Regions from separate parts of the Paenibacillus sp. F024 genome, predicted to be linked through region 2. Evidence: riboswitches for the same ligand, from Rfam matches in the RefSeq annotation. Region 2 holds a riboswitch; each other region holds the start of a gene.

Region 1 (8,260 bases), on a different contig from region 2:
TTCCAGCTCTTTTACCTCGCTGGACTCGGTCTCCAACGCTGCTAATACTTGATTGACGATCTCTTCCTTCGTCATTTGAGGCGTAAGCCCAGCCTGCTTAAGGACATCATCTGCGGTTTGAACCGCTTCGTCACCCTTTTGCTTTTCCTTGCCTTTTTCACCTTTGGTTTTCTTTTCAACCTCGGCACGGATCTGGCCATCCTTATTCTTATACTTTAATTCGATCTCACTGCCGTTCTTAAACTCGATTTCCACATTAAACCCATTGATTCCAGCTGTCTTTTCATCGACCTTTTCTTTGTTGATGAAGCTTGCCTCCAACACAACGTCATTCTCAACAGTCAGAGACACCACATCACCTACAAGCAGCTGGGATGCCGGAATAAAACGCTGGTTGTACGCAACGGCCAGGTCCGGCGAAATGCTATAGGTGAACGAATCTTGATTAAAGGTTTGAACCGTTATCGACCCATACGTGCCGGAATAGACGCTGTCCGTCACATTACGGTCGAAATTCAAGGCCGTGATGGTTCCTTTGACGGTAATCGCTCCGGATTGCTCCAGCAAGTTGTCATTGGTTCTTACAAGCAGCGCAGCCATCTCCGCGCGTGTAACGTTATTATTGGGCTTGAACGTTTCATCCGGGTAACCGCTGACAATACCCTGCTGAACGGCTACGTTTACATATCCGACCGCTCCGGCAGGAACATCTCCGGCATCTTTGAAATCCGGCACGGCCGTCATTTGGCTGAGAGCCTCTTTTTGCAGCCCAAGAGCTTTTACCAGCAGGCCTGCTACCCAAACTCGGCTGGCCGGCGTACTCGGTTGAAGCTGGTCTTCCGCAGTATCAAAAAGTCCCTGTTCCAAAGCAACGATGATGTACCCTTTGGCCCAGCTGTAGTTATTGTCGATAACCGATGCGTCTTTAAAATGCAGCTTGCTGTCGCCCGGCTTCGCTTTAGCCTGCTCCTCCAATCCCATGAGCCGTACAGCCGTAACCACGGCTTCTACTCGACTGACAGGCTGATTAGGACGGAAGCTGCCGTCTTCATACCCGGACAATACATTTTTGGATTTCATCTTCCCAATCGATTCGGTTGCCCAAGCCGCTTGTTCCGAGTCATTAAAATCAAGGTCTAACGTGGTGCGGCCCGTATTGGATTCCGCCCCTTCGGATTGGGCAGCCAACCCCGGCCCCGCCAAACTGAATACCAGCAATAAAGTCATGAATACATGCATTGCATAACGAAACTTTCTCATCATACGCCTCCTTTTGAATAGAAACCTTTAAAAACACAAAAAAGCTTATCTTTTCCAGCGCAAAGATAAGCCTGTGTTTTAAGCTTCTCTTGGCAACTGGCTGGCATAGTTTAAAACCTTAGCCCCTTTAGCTTTGCGTCATCACCTTTCGATGATTTTGCCTTTATCAAGTTTTATTAACAATAAAGAAAGTATACAATTTCAGCGGAGCTGAACACTTTCTTTATCTCAAGAAAACCTGCCTATGAATCACGGTCGCTCATCCATGAATGGCTTCGTTAAAGGTTTTCTTATAAAAGCAGCTTCTAGCTAATTATATCAGAATTCCGTAATTTGACAACTAACGACATTTTTTCTGCAGCGCGCTGACTTAGCCCGTATGCAAAAAGCCGTCCCCGCAGGCCCGGCTTTGGCATACTATTTTTAACGCGAATGAAGTTACCGCTGCATTAACCTTGCCGCGCTTGATTTATCCAGTATCGGCTCACTTGCAGTTCCGTGTCACTGCGGCGGGTGACGGGCAGGTGGGACGGAACCGTAACCACTTCCAGATCATACATACCCCTCAGCTCCTCCGCCTTTGTTTTCATCATTTCTATTACGCCTATAATTTGCTTGTATAAACCAAGCAGCTTCTGGACAGTCATTGCGGCCTGATTCCCTTCGCTCAAGGGAATATGTTCCTTTGCCTCAATCGCCTGCCTCAGGCCGTCATTGAATTGCCGGCCTTCTATTATGCGTCCCGTAAGAGGATCTATGAAATGGATCCGGTCGTCCGCTACAATATAATCTACGTCACGCTGCATCAGTACCTTGGCTTGAAGGCTTACCAATAAATAATGATAGACTGTCGTATGGTCGAGCTCATACAGGCTATTGTCCTTCAAAGCCGCTTCGATTTTCTTAGCTTTCGATGGGGTAAACATCACTTGTTTGGATTGGCGGTCCACTTCATAATCGCTTACTTCCTGCATTCCCCGTACAAATTTCTCACAAACAGAGTACAGTTTAGGCGCTGCTTTCACTGGATCCGAGATCATGAGCGGGGTTCGCGCTTCATCAATCAATATACGGTCCATTTCATCCAAGACGGCATAGGCAAACCCTCTTTGAATCCGCTGTTCCGGATGCAGTATCCTCTGATCGCGCAAGCAGTCTAACCCAAACTCCGTATAGGTCCCGTAGGTAATATCCTGTTGGTAGGCCGCTTTCTTCGCTTGAGCCTTCAACCCGGCAAGATTTAGCCCTACGGATAAGCCAAGAAGTTGAAATACTTTACCCATTTGCTCGTGTTCGCGTTTCGCTAAATATTCATTCACCGTGTACATATGTACACCATGATCCTGTAAACCAAACCAATAGGCCGGGAGCAGATGAACGATCGTTTTTCCTTCTCCTATCATCATCTTGGGAATTTTCCCTTCGCATAATAACCAGCCTCCAATCAACTGAGCGTCATACATCGTGATCCCAAACACTCTTCTTACAGCTTCCTTCACTAAAGCAAATGCCAGAAAAAGAGAATCCTGACGATCCTCACCTTGACGTATTCTTCTCCGCAGTTCAATGCTTACTTTATTCAAATCACTATCATGTTTAATCCGTTGGACGTATTTGTCGATTTGGGGCAGGATCGTCTTCCGGATTTTCTTGATTTCTTGATCATCTCTTTGGGCTATCCATTCCTTAATCTTAGACAGCATGCATTCCTCTCCTCTCTTAATGAGGAATGTTGGAGTAATTGAATTCTTTCTCATAGGTAGTAAATACGAGAGCTAAATTCATTAACCGTCCGTTGCCCTCCAGATTGGATGCGTACTCCAAAAAGCTTTCGTGGACAAAAAACAGGGAGCCACCGTCCGGATGGAGGCGGCCCCCTGTTTTATCAAGCTTAAAAATACGGACTCAAAGCATTCTAATCCTTATTTGGCCTGAGCCAAATCCTGTATTCCCGTGTTCGCTTTGACTAATATTTCGTCATACTTCACATCATCCCGCTTCGCGGAAAGGAAGGTTCCCAGGAACGCTCCCAAAAAGCCGAGCGGAATGGAGATGATACCCGGATTCGTAAGTGAAATGAGCGGCGTACCGACGAAAATCGCTTTGCCTGCTACCGGGTCCCAAACGTTAGGACTGACCGCCACAAGAATGAGCGCGCTGAGTACGCCGACAATCATGCCCGTAACCGCTCCGGCGGTATTAAATCTTTTCCAGAATACGGTGAACAGGAGAACAGGCAGGTTGGCGCTGGCTGCGACGGCAAACGCCAAGGCAACAAGGAACGCAACATTCAGCTTCTGTGCAAACAAAGCAAGAATGATTGATATGACGGCTACACCGACGGAAGCCAGCTTCGCTGCCTTAATCTGCTCCTTCTCATTCGCCTTGCCTCTGCGAACAATATGATTATAGAAGTCATGGGCGAAGGCGGAAGCGGCAGAAAGCACGAGCCCCGCTACAACAGCCAGAATCGTTGCAAAGGCTACGGCCGATACAAAGGCGAACAAGAATTCTCCGCCAAGGGCTCTGGCCAGAAGAGGAGCCGCCATATTGCCTGCAGCGTTGGCGGCGACAATGGCATCCTTACCTACGAAAGCCGCAGCTCCAAAGCCGAGGAACACCGTCATCACGTAAAACATTCCGATAATCCAAGTGGCCACAACGACCGATTTGCGTGCCGTAGGCGCGTCTTTTACCGTGAAGAAACGGATCAGAATGTGCGGCAATCCGGCTGTTCCAAGCACAAGGGCTAGGTTAAGAGAAATCGTATCGAGTCCGTTTGAAAACTTGTTGCCCGGATTCAAGAACGCTTCCTTCAACGAAGTGGCAGACCGCATTTGCTCGAACATATGACCGACGCTGAAATCGAATTTGGCAAACACAATGAGCGAAATAATAAACGTACCGGCGACAAGCAGCACGCATTTAATAATTTGCACCCAGCTTGTCGCCGTCATGCCGCCGAAAACAACATACACGGTCATGAGGACGCCGACGATGAGCACGGAGGTCGTGTAATCAAGACTAGGAATCAAAAGAGCGATAAGTCCCCCGGCGCCAACCAGCTGAGCAATCATATAGAAGATGGAAATGACGATCGAATTGATCGCTGCAACGCCGCGAATCTTCTTGGTTTCAAATCGGGCGGCGATCATATCCGCCATCGTATATTTGCCTAAATTCCGAAGCGGTTCCGCAACGAGGTACAGCACGACCAGATAGGCGACAAGGAAACCGATGCTGTAGAAAAATCCGTCAAAGCCGAACAAGGCGACCATTCCGGCGATACCCAAGAAGGAGGCCGCCGACATGTAGTCTCCCGCGATGGCAAGCCCGTTCTGCCAACCGGTCAATCCTCCGCCGGCCGTATAAAACTCACTTGTCGTTTTGGTTTTTTTGGATGCGTAATAGGTAATGACAAGCGTGCCGAAAACAATCACAAGAAAAAGCAAGAAGGCTGTATTCATCGATTATCCCGCCTTTCTTTCCTCATTAGGCAATTGGTCTTTGATCTCTTCGCAAATGGCGTCAAATGTTTCGGATTTCTTGGAATACATCGAGCACAAAACCCACGTCATAATAAATTGCGCAAATGCAAAGACCCAAGCCCATGTGATCGCGCCGACGGCAGGTGCATTTAATACATTAGAGAAAGCCGTAAGAACCGGAAGGGTAAAATAAAATGCCAAAAAGAAGAGCGTCATCGGAATGATAAATCGTTTCTTCTCATCCATCAGCTTGCGAAAAAGCTCAGAACGGGCAACATCGCTGTACGTTAACTGGTTCTTTTTCATTGCGAATCCCTCCATATTATGGGCTGAACCTCGTAAGATCAGGTGCAGCGTACGTTTTGCAAGCGTTTAATGTAAGCGCTTTTATCAATATTATAGCGTCTCTTTTTTGATGCAGTCTTATTTCGGTGTGAAACGTCGAAATCCGTTCCTTAATTGCAGAAAAACAGTCCTCAACAGACTGTTCTTCGGGTGGGTTATTGTCCCTGCAAAAGCCGAATCAAATCCTTCGCCGCAATCCGGGAAACGGGCACCTTTGTCCGGTTTGCATCCTTCAAAACGGCATTGTATGCACCGTTAAACCAGGGCTCAATCTCTTGAATAAAATCAAGATTCACCAGATAGCTCCGGTGAGGCCGGAAAAACGTGGCACCCAGCCTTTCCTCAAGCTCATGCAGCGTTTGCTTCGTTGAATAAGCGCGGCCGTCGGCCATATGGATATGGGTTACCTTTTCTTCCTTGACCGCGTAGAGAAAAAGCTCCGCTTCCAGCACCACCATACGATCTCCGTCATCGACCAGAAGCTTGTTCCTTTTGAAAGCCTGCGGCGCGGCTGCTTCCGTCTGCTTACTGGCGCCGATCGGAATGCCTCCGGCTTCCGTCTTTCTGGCACGGATGCGATCCAAGGTCCGTCTCAACCGTTCTTCATCATAGGGCTTGAGCAGATAATCTACCGCCTCAAGCTGAAACGCTTCCAACGCATACTGATCATAAGCGGTCGTGAAGACAATAAACGGACGGGGATCCAGCTCTTGCAAACGATAAGACGCTTGAATGCCGTTCATCTCGGGCATTTCGATGTCCAGAAAGACGGCGTTCGGTTTATGCTTTTGCGCAATCTCCAGGGCCTCAACGCCGTTTGCCGCCGACGGGAGCAGCACGATGTCCGGCTCCTTTGAGAGCAAATAGATAAGCTCCTCTCTTGCCAACCGTTCATCCTCGGCAAGCATGACGCGAAGTTTCATTTAGATGTCTCCTTCCATTCCCCGTTTCGATAAGGTATGACTAACGTTACCCGCGCCCCGCCCTCCATCCGGTTCTCGAACGAAAGCGCAGCGTCAGAGCCGAGCAAGCTGATTAAACGCTGATTTACATTGTGCACGCCAAGGCCGGTACTCCCGCTCCCGCTCATCGGAGCGCTGCCCAGCTTGCTAAGAAAATCCTCCCGAATTCCAGACCCATTGTCCTCGACTACGATCCTTACGGTCTCGCCTTCCCGTTTTATTTCAATCCGCACCCAGCCGCCGCTCGATTTCTTATTCAGCCCGTGCTGGATGCTGTTCTCCACGAGCGGCTGCAGCGTCGACGGCGGGATTTGCACCATTTCCAATCCTGGCTCGGCTGTGCATTCCACCTTAAGCTGATCGGCAAATCGAACCCGAATGATCGCCAAATAGGTGCTGATATGCTCCACTTCCTGATAAAGAGGAATCAGCGGCGATTGAGTAATCTTCAGGCTCATCCGCATGAAATGGCCCAGCTGCACCGTCACATGACGTGCATGATCCGGATCGATCCGGATTAAAGTCACGATGGAGTTCAACGTGTTGAACAAAAAATGAGGGTTGATCTGCGCTTGAAGCGCTCTCAGCTCGGCATCCTTCATCAGCGCTTCAAGCTTCTCCGCCAACGCAATCGTCAGCTGACTGGAGATCAGCCTGCTGAAGCCGTACGCAAACTCCACCTCCACCTTCCGGATCTGTTTGGGACTGCGGAAATAAATCTTGATCAATCCTGCGGTTTGGCCCGATTGGTTGAACGGCACGATGAGGGCCGCCCCCAAAGCTTCATGATGAGGCTGAATCTGATCGCGGTGTATGGCCTTCTGAATTTTACCGGTTCGGATCGCCTGCTTGGACAACTCCGTTATGAGGGGTTCCCCGGGAACGTGTCGGGATGTGCCGATACCTGCATGGGCAAGGATCCGCTGCGTATCCGTCACGGCCACCGCATCGGCCTGCAGCTCACGCATCAATATGGATGCGGTTGCCTCTGCTGTCGTATAGGTCAGCCCCTCCTTCAGATGGGGAAGAACCATCTCAGCAATCGTCAAGGCCCGCTGCGTCTCCAGCGCCGCCGCGCGTTCTTCTTCTTTGAGCGCAACCTGAATCATGGCGACAAAAATGGCGATCCCGATACTATTGGCAATCACCATGGGAACGCCTACACGATCGACAAGCGTAATGGCCGTTTCCGAGGAGGTGGTGAATACCAGCAGAATGCCCATTTGCAAAATGGGGGCAAATACCCCGATAAACATGGCCTTGATCGGAGCGATGATCCTCTCTTCATAAAAAAACCGGGCCACAAGCCCCGCCAGAAGTCCGATCAAAGGAGTGGAAACCGCATAAGAAGGACCTGCAAGACCTCCGAGCAAAAAGGCATGAAGCCCGGCCACAAGCCCGGCCCCGGCCCCCACGAATGCCCCGCCAAGCAAGCCTGCCATCACCACTCCGATGAGTGCGGAATGCGCCATGATCTCATCCGGTCCTAGGGCGGACACCCAAAACGTCGAATCGATCTCCACCGGGCTTACCACGGCACCCGAATACGTCCCCGCAATCCCGATCAAGCCAAACAACAGGGCAAATACGGTTCCCGTCCGGACATCCATCTCCCGATCCAATATATTCCGAAAAAGAGGAATTCGGGTCAAGGTGAACATCAGGATCAGCAGCATTCCCATACGTTCGAACAATACCAGTAAGAGCTGTTCCAAAAGCATTCCTCCCGCCGCTCAGGCGAAAGCCCATTTTAATGATGATAAAGTGTACATTTTCAACTGCTTTTATCGCAAGAAATGCTTCATCTAAACCACGAATGGTTCATCATCGAAAAGACTTCGATCGGAAGCTTTTCTTATATTAAACATCACCTAATTTATCTCTCACCTATTCAGGATAATCGTTTGTTTTCATTCACGCAATCGGTATTTCCTATTTCGGTATCATGCTGACCGACCTTGATGATGGCCCCTTTCGTCTTGAGCATATTTTTCATTCTCCAAATATAGTATATTATAAAAGAATATCATCTATATATAGTGTGGGGTGGACAAGTTGAAATCGATCTGTGTTTTTGCCGGATCCAATGTGGGTGTGCATCCTGATTACCAAATCAAAGCTGCCGAGCTTGGAGAGGTTATTGCTCAGAAAAAGGTTCGATTAATTTACGGCGGCTCCAGGATCGGGTTAATGGGTGAAATTGCC
Region 2 (8,260 bases):
AAAATCGTCGAGCTGAAGGTCGGCGAAGGTACAGTATGTACGGTTGGCGATGTGATCGCCATTATGGAAGTGGAAGGCGAAGTGCCTCAAAGCGCAGGCGGACACGGCGAAGCTCCGAGTGCAACGCCTGCTGCTGGCGAAGCGGAGGCGTCTGCTGCCAAAGGCGGAACGGACACCGGCGCAGAATGTGCAGTTGGCGGAGCTGTTGCGGCGAATGTGAACGCAGCGAAGCTGGATACGCCAATGGCAGACGGCGCGTCTGCTTCCGAAGAAGCGGCGGCCAAAAGCGACAAGCGTGAGGTCTTGGCTACTCCGAGCGTACGAAAGCTCGCTCGTGAGAAGGGCGTGAACATCGCGGAAGTTACGGCAACCGGGAAGAACGGGCGCGTAACGAAGGAAGATGTCCTTGGCTTTGTAAACGGCGGCGGCAAGCCTGCTGCGCAGGAAGCGGCGGAAGCGGCGGCTCCAGCTGCGTCGAAAGCGGCCCCTGCGGCATCGGCTGCCGTGAGCGGGGACCGCGAGGAAGAGCGCGTGCCGCTCAAGGGCATCCGCAAGGCTATCGCCAATGCGATGGTAAAAAGTGTTTACACAGCGCCTCATGTGACGCTGATGGACGAGGTCGACGTGACACAGCTCGTCGCGCTTCGTACCAAAGCCAAGCCGATCGCCGAGAAGAAAGGCGTCAAGCTGACTTACCTTCCGTTCATTGTGAAGGCACTGGTTGCCGCTGCACGTCAATTCCCAGTGATGAACGCGATGATCGACGAAGAAAAGCAAGAGATCGTCTACAAAAAGTACTACAACATCGGGATTGCTACGGATACGGATAACGGTCTTATCGTTCCAGTGATTCCGGATGCCGACCGCAAGAGCATGTGGACAATCGCCGAGGCGATTAAGGATTTGGCGGCCCGCGGCCGTGATGGCAAACTGGGACCTAGCGAGCTGAGAGGCTCGACCATCACCATTACCAACATTGGCTCCGCCGGCGGCATGTTCTTTACACCGGTGATCAACTTCCCTGAGGTGGCGATTCTTGGTACAGGCCGCATTACGGAAAAGCCGGTGGTGAAGAATGGAGAAATCGTTGTCGCTCCTGTAATGGCCTTGTCCTTAAGCTTCGATCACCGTATTATCGACGGTGCTACGGCACAAAACTTTTTGAATTATATCAAGCAGCTGCTGGCCGATCCGGAACTGCTTGTCATGGAGGTGTAATCCGCTATGGTAGTTGGAGATGCATCGGTTGAAATCGATGTGCTTGTCATCGGAGCGGGTCCCGGCGGATATGTCGCGGCCATCCGTGCTTCCCAGCTTGGCAAGAGCGTGCTGGTGGTGGACAAGGCGGAGCTCGGAGGGGTCTGCTTGAACCGCGGCTGCATTCCGTCCAAAGCCTTGATTTCCGCAGCGCATCAGTACGAGCTGGTCAGTCATGCCGAATCGATCGGCATCTCGGCAGAGAATGTCAGTGTCGATTTTAACAAAGTCCAAGAGTGGAAAAACGGCATCGTCAAAAAGCAATCCGGCGGTGTAGGCATGCTGCTCAAGGGTAATAAAGTACAGGTGTTTAACGGCGAGGCGTTGTTTATCAACGAGCATGAAGCCCGCGTATTTAACGATAACGAAACGGCACGTTACCGCTTCAACCACTGCATCATAGCGACGGGTTCTCGTCCGATTGAGCTCAAGGCGTTCCCGTTCGGGGGCAGGGTGATCTCTTCCACAGAGGCACTGTCCCTAAGCGAAATTCCAAAGAGCATGGTCGTCATCGGCGGAGGCTATATCGGAATCGAGCTTGGACAAACCTTTGCCAAGTTCGGTACGAAGGTTACGGTGCTTGAAGGCTCGGACACCATTCTTCCTGGCTTTGAGAAGGATCTTTCCCAGCCTGTAGCACGCAACCTGAAAAAGCTGGAAGTGGACGTCGTTACGGAAGCGATGGCACAGGGCTGCGAGCAAACCGATAAGGATGTTACGGTAACCTACACGGTGAAGGGCGAGGAAAAGAAGGTAACGGCTGACTACGTTCTGGTAACGGTAGGCCGTCGTCCCAACACGGACGGCGACCTTTCCCTGGAGCTTGCTGGTGTGGAAATCGGAGAGCGCGGCCTGATCAAGGTAAACGAAAAATGCCAAACGAACGTGCCGCATATTTATGCAATTGGTGATATCGTTCCGGGTCCGGCTCTTGCCCACAAAGCTTCTTACGAAGCGAAAGTGGCGGCGGAATCGATCGCAGGGCTGCCGAGCGTAGTGGACTATAAGGTTATTCCGGCCGTCGTATTCTCCGATCCGGAAATTGCGGGCGTTGGACTTAGCGAGACAGAAGCCAAAGAAAAGGGCATCAATGTCGTCGTAGGAAAGTTCCCGTATGGAGCTAACGGACGCGCGCAGTCGATGAATGCTACTGACGGTTTCGTGAAGCTGATCGGCGACAAAGACACCGGCCTGTTGGTCGGCGGCTATGTTGTCGGTGCAGAAGCATCCAATCTGATTGCCGAGCTGACGCTGGCCATCGAGATGGGGGCTACGCTTGAAGACATTGCTCTTACGATTCACGCGCACCCGACGCTTGGCGAGATCACGATGGACGCCGCCGAAGGCGCGCTTGGCCATCCGATTCACCAGTTAGGGAAGTAAGAATGAAATCAAAAGCCGAGGATGGAGGCATTCCGTCTGTCCCCGGCTTTTTTGCCGTTTAAGCAAATCATCCCGCTGCTTCGGGCATGTTATTGATAAGCACACTTCGTTATACTTAAAGCAGAGGTGTTTGGTTGGCAGGTCAGAGTCTCTAAACGTCATCTACTGTTGTCGTTTACTATCATCGGAGTTTGACGGCAACCTTCCCGTTTAGCCAGAGATTGGACACTGAATGAGCCGCTGTCGGTTTGTTGCGAGTTCGTGTAGGCTGTCGATTAAGGATAGATCCATGCTTTGTTGCTTTTTCTGAAACAGGTGGTCTGCGAACAGACGCTGCACTTGAGCTTCGGCTTCCGGTTAGGTCCGATTTGTCCCTTTCTTTCTTTTCTTGAATCGGGATTCTGTGAATCGGGGCACCGGATGCCGTCAGTGTAAGGGCTTTGGTGGACTGGTTATATTCCAGCTGACAAGCCTGTCCCTGACTCAATCCAAGCCTCGCGGCGGTTGCTGCGGAAATCCGAAAATCCTTATCCAGCTCATTATTTGGCACGATCAATCTCAGCTTGGCGGTGACAGGGCCGCGAATTAGCGTTACTATAGCAGGAAGCTTTGCAGCCATACCGAGCATGCAGAGCTGTGCATAACCGATCGTAACCGCAGGCGCCTTATGCTTCCGTCGGACGATTTGAAGCGGAACCTGGATTCGGCTCACCAAGGCTCGCGTGAGGACAAGCGTTTTGCTCAGCTCATCATATTGTATCTGATAACGCGCCCCATCCCGCAGTTCCAGCGCTTCTGCGATTGCTGTCCCGACCTCGATATAGTGGAAGCCGCATTCATCTCCCTGTCCCCGGCGGATCAAGACTTGGCGCTCCGCTTCGTCTTTTTTAACTGTCACTACAGCTCCATCATGAAGCTCATGCAGATCGTGGGGAAATCCGTTCATGCAGTTTAGGACGAGAATCATTTCGTCTTTAGGCAATGGTTTTGAAACCGACACGTCTACGATTCCCGCCATTTTATCCATATCCTTTCAGATGCGTATTTTCTTTTTTATCCTTTGTCCTATTTTATGTATAGAGGTTTCTTAGGGTTTGTATTTTTGTCCGTATAAACATGTTCCGGCATGTCCGAGAAAGCCAAAAGGATGTATAATAAAGAAAATGATTAAGGAAGTAAAAGGGCGTGTTCAATGATGCAAGCGCATACCTGTTTTTTACAGAATGGGAACATAAACGTGCTTTGGGGTACTGGACGGTGGCTGAGCCGTGTCGTCAAGTGAATGTCAGATGAGCTCAAGCTCACCTGCGGAGCTCATGAAGAACAGATCCTTTGTAGGCATTGACGGCTGTGCATCGGGCTGGGCAGCCGTGGAGCTGACGCTTGACGGGAGCTGGACAGCCGCTGTGTTCGCAACCTTGGAGAGTCTCTGGGCAGCGTATCGGCAGTCAGAGCTATTGCTGATTGATATGCCGATCGGTATGGCTGACGGAAGTGAGCCGCGACGCTGTGACGTAATGGCACGGGAAATGCTGAAGCCTGGACGGGCATCCAGCATATTCCCTGCTCCTGTACGAGAGGTGCTGAGCGCTTCGGACTATACGCAAGCGAATGCGGTGCAGCGCAGGCTTAGCGGCCGAGGCTTATCGCGCCAATCCTGGGCGCTCGTGCCGAAGATTCGCGCGCTCGATGATCTGCTTCACAAGGATGAGGCGGCCCGGTTAAGGTTCCGCGAGTCACATCCGGAATTATGCTTCGCCCGGCTCTTTGGTGCTCCAATGCGGAATGGAAAGAAGAACCATGCGGGCTTTGACGAGCGAATGGAGTATTTGCGAGGAGTATATCCACAAGCGGATGATGTCGTCGATGAGCTGATGCTGCGATATCCTCGCAAAGCGGCTGCCCGTGACGATATCGTTGATGCGCTCGTGCTCGCGGTAACGGCATGGCTGAGCGGCGGCAGTCTGAAGCAGCTGCCCGAGGGCGGAGACCGGGACCGTATGGGAATGCAAAGGACAATAGCATATTATTGTTTTCTTAAAAGATGAAAGGTTGGAAAAGAAATGCCGAATCATTGGGCTAAAATGATGGTTGAAAAGGCTGCAGACGGTATTTGCCTTTGTAAATGGGATGGCCGTCAACTCACGGTCGAAGAGGCAAATCCGGCTTTTTTCCAGATCATCGGCTATTCAAAAGAAGAACTTTGGACGGATTCCTTTCTATCTTTTCTATCGGTTGAATACAGGGAGTGGGTATTAAAGCGTTTGGAGTTTTTTGAGCATGATGATATCCTGTTCTCAGAAGCGAGATGGACCGTGAAGCACGGCCTTCAAGTGGACGTGGAGCTTTCTTTACGCGAAACGGTTAGGGATGGAGTCTATTACTATGTTATGGTTGTTCGTGACGTCAGCGACAAGAAATGGATTTTGCGGCAAGGGGCGGGATACGATGTAAGCGGAACGCTTACAGAGAAGTTCCGCATTATCGATTGCTCACTCCACTCTGCATTGTTGGATTTACACAAAAAAGACTTGATCGCGCAGCCGTTTCTTTCTTTTGTCGGTTCAAGACATCTGCTTCAAGTAAGGCACTCGCTTCGCCAGGCCTTATGGTCCGGGTCCAGCTTCAGTATGACGCTGGATTGGGTCCATAACAACCAAAAAGCCAGTATCGAGTTTCGCTTTAAACCAATATTAAACGGCAGGAAAGAAGTCGCACGAATTGCATTTGTCGGAAGAAGCTTAACGCAGGAGCAACCACAAAAGCAGTCCGGATTGGCTCATGCGCTGCGGATGCTGATGGCGGAACGTCATATGACGGCAACCAAGCTTTCTGAGCTCACTGGTCTTTCCATAGGAACGATCTCCAAAATGAGAAACGGAAAAATCACGAATCCGCATAAATATTCCATACAATGTATTGCGGATGCTCTAAGTGTTCATATCAGCGAGCTTTGGCGCGATTAAACTTGTAAAGTTATGTAAAAATATATGAAAATAATGCAATCTTTTATCCTTTTTGTCGAAATTTAGCGAAAAACTCACACCTGAAATACATTCAACAAGCATAGATTAGTCCTTTTGTTTTAGACAATGTTGTCGGTTGTCTATATACTTGATTATAATTTAATTAAAATCACATATTCATTACGATAAATGGCAAACTTGTCGAAAGGCAAGGACGCAAAGCAATGGGCCTAAGGTTAGCAATCTAAGCTATGGCAGCCATGCCGCCGATAATGGGAGGATACATGACTCAATGCACCTTTCCCCGGCTGGAGAAAGGTGCATTTTTTCTTCATTACGATATGCTTGATCCCTTGAAAGGAGGTAGTCCCGATGTCCGACTCTATTACGGAAATTGAATTGGTCAAAATGATAAAATCCATGGCGCTGGATTCTACGGAGAATGTTACCGATTTGTCGGATTATTCCAAAGAGGAAGACTTCGGCAATGAGGGAGGGAATAAGAGCCTTAGTTGGTTCAGGGTAAGCGGAAATGAAATTTTTGTGCATACCTCGGATGAAGTTACATCACCTCTTACCATTGAAGCTATACCTCCGGTCAAGCTAACTGTAAATGGAGAAGCGGTATCCGGTGTAGTCACCGTAACATCTGAAGACAAGCTGAAATGGTCCATAGAGGAATCTCCTTTATTTGAAATCCAGGTATCCGAAGATCATATGCTAGCCTACTTGATTGTACGTTCACCTGTAAGGTATGTATGGAAGCTTAGCGAGTGTGAGCCTGCCGCCCACCTGGTTCTTAGAGCGGAGGAGGATCAATCGATCATACTTAACAAGCTTGAGCTTAACGATATTATCTATGAACTGGATCGTTTGTCGATCACGAAAAACCGGAATATCGGGGCTATTTTTGAAGAAGTTCATAACCCGACATTCGAACCGATTCTGATCGCACGGGGAAAGCCTCCCGTTCCGGGAAAGGATGCGGAACTGCAGCTGTTTTTCACAGAACAAGTGGAAACTCAGTATGTGGAAATCGGCGGCGTGATCGATTATAGAAATCATTTAAATATTCCTTCGGTAACCCCTGGAGATGTGATCGCCCGAAAAACTCCGCCGGAAGAAGGGACCGTCGGCTACGACGTTTACGGTAATTTTATTCGTCCGAATGAACCGCAGGACATTGTTATTGTAGCCAAAGACGGGGTGCAAATTCGGGAGGACGGCTTTGTTATCGCTCTTAGCGAAGGAAGACCGCGCATTACAGGCAACCAAACGAAGTTTTTTGATATTACCAAGGCATTTATCGTTCCCGGCGATGTCAATATTGAAACGGGACATATCGTTTTTTCCGGTGACATTATCGTGTATGGTAACGTTATGGAGAATATGATCGTAGAGTCGCTTGGTAATGTATATATATCCGGAAGTGTGTACAACGCCACTGTCACGGCAACCGGAAGTATTCGCATTCAAGGCAACGCCATCAAAAGCAACCTATACTCCGGTTATTTCGGGGTATTGTATAACCGTCTTTATAACAATTCGAAATTGTTAATGTCCCAATTCGAGCAGCTGCTCGAAGCAGCGAAGCTTCTCTCCGATATGGTGGAGAAGAAGGGGCAGAAGCCTCATTACGGACAAATTATACTACTGCTTGTGGAGAACAAGTTTAAAGACCTTACCAAGCTGATCAAAGAAGCATTATCGGTCATTATTAATATCAGGTCACGGGACAAGACGGCCTGGTTGAATCTGAAAGACATGCTGGAGCGATTTCTACAGCTCTCGAGAATGCCTCAAATGATCTCTAACGGTACGGTACTCGGCATTTTGAACTCTCTTAAGGAAACGGTGCAGCACGTTGGGAGCATGCAGGAAGCCAAAGTGAGGATCGATATGGGGCAATGCCATCTATCGACACTTAAATCTAACGGTGACATTTTGATCCGAAAAGAAGGGGTTTTGCAAAGCGACCTGTACTCAGCGGGCAACATTGTATTTTATGATAAAGATGCCGTATGCCGAGGCTCTCGTTTGGAAGCGGATGGCATCATCTCTGCAATGATGGTTGGCGGTCAAACGGGAGCTCCGTCGGTACTCAAATCCAAGACGAAAATCATGCTGAAGAGCATGAGCTCCGGAAGAGTATGCATAGGAAATTATTGCATCGAAATTCTGGATAGCATTGAGGATCAGACGATCGATATGGATTGGATTAAGAGTCGCGTATATGCCGCAAGAGGCATTCAAAATCCACAGACTAATGGTAAATTGGCGTGATGAAGAACGAAAAAGAAGTAAATCCGTTGATGGAAATGTCGCATCTCTTGGGCAAGAGGTTGAATAAAAATATATATAATCGATATGGACTATTAATTCTTCCGGCTTCCTCCATTCTTACAACGGAACATATTTTATCGCTTCATGAGCATGACCTAAAGCTTAGCAGTACAGATGTGATTCTTCCGAAAATTGAGCCTGAAAAGCTCGTAAGATTTGCTATCCATGAGATGAAGGAGATGTTTGTAGATATCCGTACCGCCGGTCGGGTACCTATTGAGAAAGTATGCCGTACGGTGCTCCCAGCCCTCATGCGTATTACGAGCGATTCGGACACGTATCGTATATTGTTGGCGCTGGAGCAGCAGGAT
Region 3 (8,260 bases), on a different contig from region 2:
CGGAAACAGGGGGAACGGCGGATATCAAAGCGGATCCGGACAAGGGGGTAATCGCTCTGCTGCTGTTTGACTCCGCCTTGAGCCATACCCATTACACGGCGCTGCGCATCAAGGAGCTTCTCTCCGGGATAGCACAGAGCCCATTCACCGTCATGCTGGCGAATGTGAAGCCAAGCGCCGAGCGTAACCCCGCCTTTTTTCAGGCCGTCACGGACGTGTTTGAACAGGTGCCGGCATCGCAGAACGTCGTCATTTTCCATGACCACTACCAATCCAATGAAACTCAATCCGTACTGCTGGTGGATGGCGATGAGGATGTACGCCGGTTCCTCCAGCTCCGTCTTCAGCTGAAGGGATACCGCGTGCTGGCTGCAAAGGACGGTAAGACGGGACTAAATCTATTTCGACAAGAAAGGCCGGATGTCGTTGTTACCGATCTCAACCTGTCGGGCATTGACGGATTTCACTTCCTTACCCGCATCAATGATGAGGATCCTGAAGCGAAAGTGATCGTGTTCACCGATAACCGGGTGGAGCAAGCGATCAGCAAATGTTTTGAGCTTGGCGTGGCGGATTACATCACCAAGCCATTTTCCCCAGTGGAGCTCGAAGCCAGAATCGAACGTCTGCTGTAATGTAAACCCATACTCAAGGAGGCTGAAGAAAAATGAATTCAAACTATGCGCATTTGTATGCTAACATCCAAAGCAAAAGTGCCGTGCTTGGCGTTATCGGGCTCGGTTATGTCGGGCTTCCGCTTGCCATCGAGATGGTAGAGAAGGGCTTTACCGTGTACGGTATTGACCTGGACACGAACAAGGTCGATCTGCTAAAGGATGGGGTCTCTTATATTAAGGATATTTCCCAAGATCGGCTCCAGGCTGTCGCTGCAACCGGGCGATTCCATCCCACTTCGGATTACCGGGTGGTGCAGGAGCTGGATGCCGTATCCATCTGTGTACCCACCCCGCTTAGCGCCAATCAGGATCCGGATACCTCATACATCATTTATGCCGTTGATCAGATTAAGACGCATATGAAACAAGGGCTTCTCATCGTTCTTGAGAGCACGACCTATCCGGGAACGACCGAGGAATTGATCGAACGGGAAATGCTGGGGATGGGACTTGTGGCCGGCCGGGACTACTTCCTCTGCTTTTCGCCGGAGCGTGTAGACCCTTCCAACGAAAAATACAACACTTTCAACACCCCTAAAGTACTCGGTGGTACAACGCCAGCCTGCATGGAATTGGGCAGCCTGCTGTACGGCAACATCGTGGATACGGTCGTCCCGGTCTCCTCGCCGAAAGTGGCCGAAATGTCCAAGCTGCTCGAGAACACGTTCCGGAGCGTAAACATCGCCTTTATCAATGAGATGGCTATGATGTGCGAACGGATGTCCATCGATATTTGGGAGGTGATCAAGGCAGCCAGCACGAAACCGTTCGGGTTCATGCCGTTCTATCCCGGGCCCGGAATCGGCGGTCACTGCATACCGCTGGATCCGATGTACCTATCCTGGAAGGCGAAGGGCTTCCGCTTCTACAGCAATTTTATAGAACTTGCCCAGTCGATCAATACCAACATGCCCTACTTCGTTACCAATAAGACAGCGCACATCCTTAATATCTACTCCAAATCGCTGCGGAAATCCAAAGTGCTCATTCTTGGCATGGCGTACAAGCCGAACGTGGACGATCTGCGCGAATCGCCGGGCCTCGAAGTCTATGAGCTGTTCCGGGAGGGCGGGGCGCTGGTGGATTACTTCGATCCTTTCGCCACCTCGTTTAGGGATAAGTCCGGCAGCAAGGTGACTTCGATCACTTACGATCTCGATAAGTTCCGTTCCTACGACTGCATGGTACTGATTACGAATCATGAGGCCGTCGCCTACGGGGAAATTGCCGACTTGGGTGTGCCGATTCTCGACACGCGCAATGCACTGAAGGCGTACGATCTGCCGCACATCTACAAAATCGGAGCGCCGGATGAACAACTCCTGCCGCTGGCCGAGGCCGTGTCAGGCTAAAGGGAGAAAGGCATTGAAAAGTCACCATGCCCGTTTGTTTCTGCTGTTAGTCGTGATTCTGAACGTTCTTTGCGCCATTCCCCGGCAAGCGAACGCGGAAGCTTTGACCGGTTCTCCTGCCCCGGTCAAAGCTACATGGATATGGTATACGGAAAAAATAAAAGATTCGGCTCTTTCCATTCTGGACACTTGCACGGCGAAAGGAATTAAGGTCGTTTTTCTGCAGATCAACCGGGATGTTAAAGTTTCCGATTACCGGAAATTTATTAAGGCGGCGGGTGAGCGGGGTATAGGAGTTCATGCTCTCGACGGAAAGCCGGAGTGGGGTTTTACTTCCTCGCGTCCCGCGATCGAAACGTTTTTGAATTGGGTGAAAACGTACCAGGCCGGTTCGGCGGTGGGCGAGAGGTTCACAGGAATACACATCGACGTCGAACCGTATGTCCTCCCCGGCTGGTTCGACAACACGGAGGAATTTATCCCGCAATGGCAGGATAACGTAAGATTTATGGTGAGGGAGGCTCATCGGATGCAGCTGCCGATTGGCGTCGATTTGCCGTTCTGGCTGCATAAATACACGGTACCGGAAAGCGGCGAATCCTTGAGCAGGTGGATGATCCGCAAGCACGATTCGGTCACCATTCTGGCATTCCGGGATTCCGCGTATGCGATTGGGTTCATGGCGTCCAAACTGCTGGAGCAGGCGGCCGACATCGGCATACCGGCGATGGTAGCAGTGGAGACTCTGCCCAGTAGGGAGGGGGGGTTCATTACCTTTTACGAGGAAGGCCGATCCTATATGAACGGGCAGCTTGAGCAGCTGGCATCGCTGCTCAGCCATCGTTACGCCTTCAGGGGTATTGCCGTTCACCAGTTCGAAGCCTGGGAAGCTCTGAAGCCTTAAGCGGCCCGTCGTACAGATCATAAAAGCAGCACACCAAAGGGCAGCGCCTGTTACAGGCGCTGCCCTTTGGTGTTCCATCGTTCCATGCGCAGCCATTCGGCCAGGTCATGCACGGCCAGACCGCCGAAGGCGTCCGAACGTCCGTATTCGGCCAGAACCCGCTTCTCGACCTCCTTGAAAGCAGCGATTCCTTCCTCGTGAAAGCTCAAATGGTTGGCTTCATCCGGAGCCAGATTAACGCCGACATACACCTGCTTGCCCAATTTCTTCGCAGCATCGATCTCGTGCTTCACGATATCGATCAGCCCGTTTTCTCCTTCGGCACGATCGCGGTACGACATAATGGCCAGGCTATCCGTCTGGCGGATCATCCATTCGTCCAAACGCACAGACGCGTCATCGGGACCCGGCACTTGATACTTGTTGAGCCAAAACGGTATATCGACGCCGGTCTCAAGTGAATGTTCTTTCGCCGACACCGTAAATTTCCGCATCATGTTCATCCATTGTTGAATGACTTTTTTGTCGTTCCTTTCCCATTCCGGGAGCAGATAGGGCTCCACATCAAGGTGAACGCCGGTGAACCTGGCCTCGGCAGGCACGGACGCATTGTAGGCAATCACGTTCTTCAAAAACCCGGTCATCTGGGGATGATGGCGGGTCAGTGCCCAATGACGCTCGCCCCCCAGTGCGTGAACATCAATCTGTGCCTCTGACGCTGACTGGATAAAGGTACGGTACCCCATTTTAGTCTCCTCGTCCTTTTGCGAATCGTTGAAATACAAGTACACGGTGCGGACATTCTGTTTTTGCAAAAACCGGACCAAAGACCCGTCATGATCGGCGTTCAGCTTCTGCAGATCCCATATCCACGTCACCCGTTCGCTGCGCTCATCGCTTCCGAACGGCCGCAGGAAAAGCACGGTGACGCCAAGGATGAAGACGGCCGCAGTGATGTAGAGCTTTTTCTTTTTTGTCATCCATCATCTACCTCTCCGTGGTGTTTTTACAATTGCTTAACAAAAACATGGGCCTCAGGACTCATGCCGAATAGGGTTGAACTATATATACTAAGCACTAGGTTTATTCCACTATTACCCATATCGTCAGTGTAAATCCGCCGAAGGGCGGGGACGCAAAGTCACGGGTCTGAGGCGTGGGAAGGTTCACACTACGTCAACCGGGCTGCCGATTCAAAGGACCTGATCCGGTATGCATCAAAGGAGAGCAATGATTCAACATGATGTTAAACCACTGTCGTCTGTCGCTTTTTCTCGCCATTCTTTTCCTGGGAGCCTTAGGATGGCACCCGTCGCCGGCCGGTGCGCAAGCTCCCGTCAAGTCGACCTGGCTCTGGCAGACCCCTCTGATCAAAACGTCCGCGACCGAAATTTTGAATTTCAGCACATCCAATGGTGTAAACACGATCTACCTGCAAGTGAACCGCGACGTCCACAGTTCCTATTACAAGAACTTCATTAAAGCGGCTAAAGCCCGGGGGATCGAAGTCCATGCTCTTGACGGTAAGCCGAGATGGGCGTTCGAGTCGGAACAGCCGAAAATCGCTGCGTTTCTGAGCTGGGTCAAGACCTACCAAGCCGGTGCTGCGCAGGACGAGAAGTTCAGCGGGATTCATCTCGATATTGAACCTTACTCGCTCTATGAGTGGAAGACAAATCAGGCGGCCATGATCCCGCAGTGGCAAAATAACATGCGTTATATCGTACAGGAAGCAGCGGACATGGGGCTTCCCGTTGGCGGGGATATCCCATTCTGGCTGTGCAGCTATAAAGTACCGGACGGCAGTGAAACCTTAAGCCGTTGGATGATGCGCCAATACGATTCGGTTACGATCATGGCTTATCGCGACACCGCCGAGAAAATCGCCGGAATTGCCTCGAAAGAGCTGGATGAGGCCGCCGATGCGGGCATTCCCGCCGTGATTGCGGTCGAGACGCTCAGCATCTCGGAAAGGGCGTTCATTACGTTCTATGAGGAGGGTACGGCATATATGAACCAGCAGCTTACGAAGCTGAACTCCCAGCTGCAGACGCATCCCGCCTTTGCCGGAATCGCCGTACACGATTATGCCGGATGGAAAGCGTTGAAGCCTTAATCGGCGATCATCGCCCATATGCTTACACGGTACCGGCGCCTTAGCTCCCCCCACCATGATAACATGTTAGGGTGGGTGCGGCCATGATTTACAGAATCTCAATCCTATCGCTGACCGTAGGTGCTATACGGGAAGGGCATGTCTTTGGCACCGCTCGTCTTAGACAGAAAACAAATCCACAACCGGCTGCGGTTGTGGATTTTTACGGTTTGCTCATTCGTACGGAAGCTGATCATAGCCTTGTTCCATCGACTGGTATGAAACGAACTTGGATTGGGCTCAACGTGCCGATCTCCTTTCGCTAAAAGTCGCATTAAGCAACACCCCTTGCACAGAAAAGACCAGCCAATTATTTCATTTTATGATACAATATGTACATGGAGATGCGCTGCTGCCCAGTTTCGTTTCAGCATTCTGTAATCGGTTTCAAACTTTCTTATGGCGGTCAGCGAGCTCTTCAAGGTTCTGTACGGCTGCGGATCATATTTAAATCAAGTAAATCTTAAATAAGGAGTTATTCATCTATGACCCAATCTTATCACTTTGACGAAGTTGGCAGACTCCCCTTGCCCGGTGATAATGTAGCTATTGCTATACGTCAACTGGACGCCGGCACCATCATTGACTATCAAGGTCAAACCTTGACCTTGGATTACACGGTCATGGAAGGCCATCGCTTTGCGGTGAAGGAGATTGCCCCCGGTGAAGACCTGCTTTCCTGGGAATTGCCCTTTGGTGTGGCTCTGCAGCCGATTCAGCCCGGCAATTATGTGATCAACAAAGGCGTATTGGAAGCGCTTAGCGTGCGCTCACTGGGATTTGCGCTGCCGGCGACGCCGAATTTTGCCGATGAGCTTCATCCTTTTGTTCTGGACGAGGCGAATTTTCAACCGGCCCCGGCACTGCCCGCATATCCGGACAAGCGCACCTTCCTGGGTTATCGGCGCAGCCAAGCGCGCGGCGTGGGTACCCGTAACACGATTGTCTTGTTGGGCACAACTTCACGCACGGGGAGCTATGTCAAGCAGCTCGCCGCTCGTTTGCAAGGCGAACTGAAGAACTATCCTCAAGCGGATGGGATTGTTCCTGTGGCGCATACGGAAGGGGATGCAGAACAACCGAATAACCTGGCATTATTGCTGCGCACGTTGGCCGGGTTTATCGTCAATCCGAACGTGGGTGCGGTCTTAATCGTAGATAACGGCATGGGATCCGTGACCAACCAGATGGTCGAAGCGTATATGCGCGAACACGATTATCCTTTAGATGATGTTTTGCATCGGTTCCTGTCCCTCAAAGGCGGCTTTCAAGATAATCTGACCTTAGGGGAAACCATTGTACGTGAATGGCTGCCGACGGTCAATGCGATAGAACGGACCCCTGAATCTATCAGCCATCTAAAGATTGGACTGCAATGCGGCGGGTCCGACGCCTTTTCCGGAATTTCCGCCAATCCGCTGCTGGGTTGGATTGCACAGGAATTGATACGCTACGGCGGCGCCGCCAATCTGGCGGAAACCGATGAATTGATTGGCGCCGAGCCCTATGTCCTGCAAAAGGTACGCGATGTTGAAACCGCTCGCAAATTCTTGAAGCTTGTCGAAGATTTCAAGGAGCGGACGTCTTGGCACGGCGCTACCGCGGAAGGAAACCCATCCGGCGGCAATAAATACCGCGGCCTTTATAACATTTATCTCAAGTCCATTGGGGCTGCCCGCAAGAAAGATCCGGCTACCCGCCTCGACTATGCGATTGACTATGGTGCACTCATGAAAGAGTCCGGGTTCTATTTTATGGATAGCCCGGGTAATGACCTCGAGAGCATTGCCGGTCAGGTGGCTTCCGGCTGCAACCTGATTTACTTTACGACAGGCAACGGCTCGATCACCAACTTCCCGTTTGTGCCGACGGTCAAGGTGGTGACAACGACGCGCCGCTTCCAATTGCTGGCCAACGATATGGATATCAACGCCGGTCAGTACCTGGATGGCATATCCATGGATGAATTGGGCAAGCAAGCCTTTGAATATTCGATACAAATTGCCTCCGGTCAGCGCAGTGTCGGGGAGAAGGCCGGCCATTCACAGGTGCAGATCTGGCGCAACTGGCGGCAAACCGATGCGAGCCGGCTGGATGCACTGCTCAATGCACCTCTGCCGACGGGAGAGCCTATTGCGATTCAAACCGATGCAGCCGCTCAGACGAATCCCATCCGCTTCACCTTAACACGTCACCAAAACCATCGAGCCAGTGATCAGATCGGACTCATCCTGCCAACAAGTCTTTGTGCCGGTCAGGTGGCGAATATGATTGCGCAGCGGCTGAACAAACAGGGGATTGGTCCATCCGGAAACCTTTCGCGCTTTGTGGCCTTGGCTCACACGGAGGGCTGCGGCAATTCGGCCGGCCAGCCGGAGCAGCTGTATGCCCGCACCATGATTGGCTATGTTGCCCATCCGCTGGTTAAGCATTGTCTGCTGCTGGAGCATGGCTGTGAGAAAACCCACAATGACTTTATGCGTCACCAGATGGAGGAGATGGGGGTTGATCCCAGCCGACTCGGCTTTGCCAGCATTCAGCTCGACGGCGGGATCGATAAGGTAACGCGGAAGGTGGAAGCGTGGTTTGCCGATCAATTATCCGCAGCTGGGCCAGCCGTGAAGGAAACGGTCGGGCTGGAAGCATTACGCATCGGGATTTTAAGTGGTGGTCCCGTTACAGACGCGGCCGGTGAACAGCTGGCGATGTTGACGAAGATGATTGTCGGCGCAGGCGGTACGGTAGTGGTCCCTGAGAACAGCGGGCTGCTTTCAACTCCTGCTTACAGCGGCAATGTATTGACGACATCCCATGTCCCGCCGTCATTGGCCTATGGGGAGCATGCCCGTCAAACAGGATTCCACATCATGGAAACCCCCACCGAGCATTGGGTGGAGACCGTTACCGGCATAGCGGCCACGGGTGTAGAGTTAATGATAGCGCTGGTTAATCATCAGCCGATGCAGACGCATCCGTTCGTGCCAATGCTGCAAATGGCATCCGAGCCGACGATGCAGCAAATGTATGACAATGATTTGGACCTGTTACTAACAGGGAATCCCGCCGCTTGGACCAACCAGATTCTAGAGAGAAGCAAGCAAATCCTGGAGCACAGCTATACTCCGCGTCTGTATCAGCAAGGTAACGTTGATTTTCAATTAACGCGAGGGTT

Evidence for each region. A riboswitch is a leader RNA that binds a small molecule or an ion and turns the genes downstream of it on or off. The one in region 2 is predicted to bind cyclic di-GMP.
Region 1: linked by a shared signal. The riboswitch ahead of ACZYR9_RS17250 (S-layer homology domain-containing protein) and the one ahead of ACZYR9_RS04700 (flagellar assembly protein A) in region 2 are both predicted to bind cyclic di-GMP.
Region 3: linked by a shared signal. The riboswitch ahead of ACZYR9_RS07825 (hypothetical protein) and the one ahead of ACZYR9_RS04700 (flagellar assembly protein A) in region 2 are both predicted to bind cyclic di-GMP.

The regions. Positions count from the first base shown of each region.
Region 1 covers NZ_JBVASZ010000016.1:91,878-100,137, reverse strand. Annotated here, with positions in the region: gene ACZYR9_RS17250 (S-layer homology domain-containing protein) at 1-1,260, opposite strand, end outside; cyclic di-GMP riboswitch class I at 1,349-1,432, opposite strand; gene ACZYR9_RS17245 (preprotein translocase subunit SecA) at 1,710-2,963, opposite strand; gene ACZYR9_RS17240 (solute symporter family protein) at 3,183-4,727, opposite strand; gene ACZYR9_RS17235 (DUF485 domain-containing protein) at 4,731-5,054, opposite strand; gene ACZYR9_RS17230 (LytR/AlgR family response regulator transcription factor) at 5,249-6,016, opposite strand; gene ACZYR9_RS17225 (LytS/YhcK type 5TM receptor domain-containing protein) at 6,013-7,776, opposite strand; gene ACZYR9_RS17220 (LOG family protein) at 8,111-8,260, shown strand, end outside.
Region 2 covers NZ_JBVASZ010000002.1:177,853-186,112, forward strand. Annotated here, with positions in the region: gene ACZYR9_RS04675 (dihydrolipoamide acetyltransferase family protein) at 1-1,218, shown strand, start outside; gene lpdA (dihydrolipoyl dehydrogenase) at 1,225-2,640, shown strand; gene ACZYR9_RS04685 (hypothetical protein) at 2,822-3,658, opposite strand; gene ACZYR9_RS04690 (DUF429 domain-containing protein) at 3,957-4,688, shown strand; gene ACZYR9_RS04695 (helix-turn-helix domain-containing protein) at 4,704-5,606, shown strand; cyclic di-GMP riboswitch class I at 5,788-5,877, shown strand; gene ACZYR9_RS04700 (flagellar assembly protein A) at 5,979-7,889, shown strand; gene ACZYR9_RS04705 (HD-GYP domain-containing protein) at 7,889-8,260, shown strand, end outside.
Region 3 covers NZ_JBVASZ010000005.1:96,055-104,314, forward strand. Annotated here, with positions in the region: gene ACZYR9_RS07805 (response regulator transcription factor) at 1-635, shown strand, start outside; gene ACZYR9_RS07810 (nucleotide sugar dehydrogenase) at 668-2,029, shown strand; gene ACZYR9_RS07815 (hypothetical protein) at 2,043-2,933, shown strand; gene ACZYR9_RS07820 (hypothetical protein) at 2,984-3,913, opposite strand; cyclic di-GMP riboswitch class I at 4,034-4,126, shown strand; gene ACZYR9_RS07825 (hypothetical protein) at 4,174-5,049, shown strand; gene ACZYR9_RS07830 (UxaA family hydrolase) at 5,574-8,260, shown strand, end outside.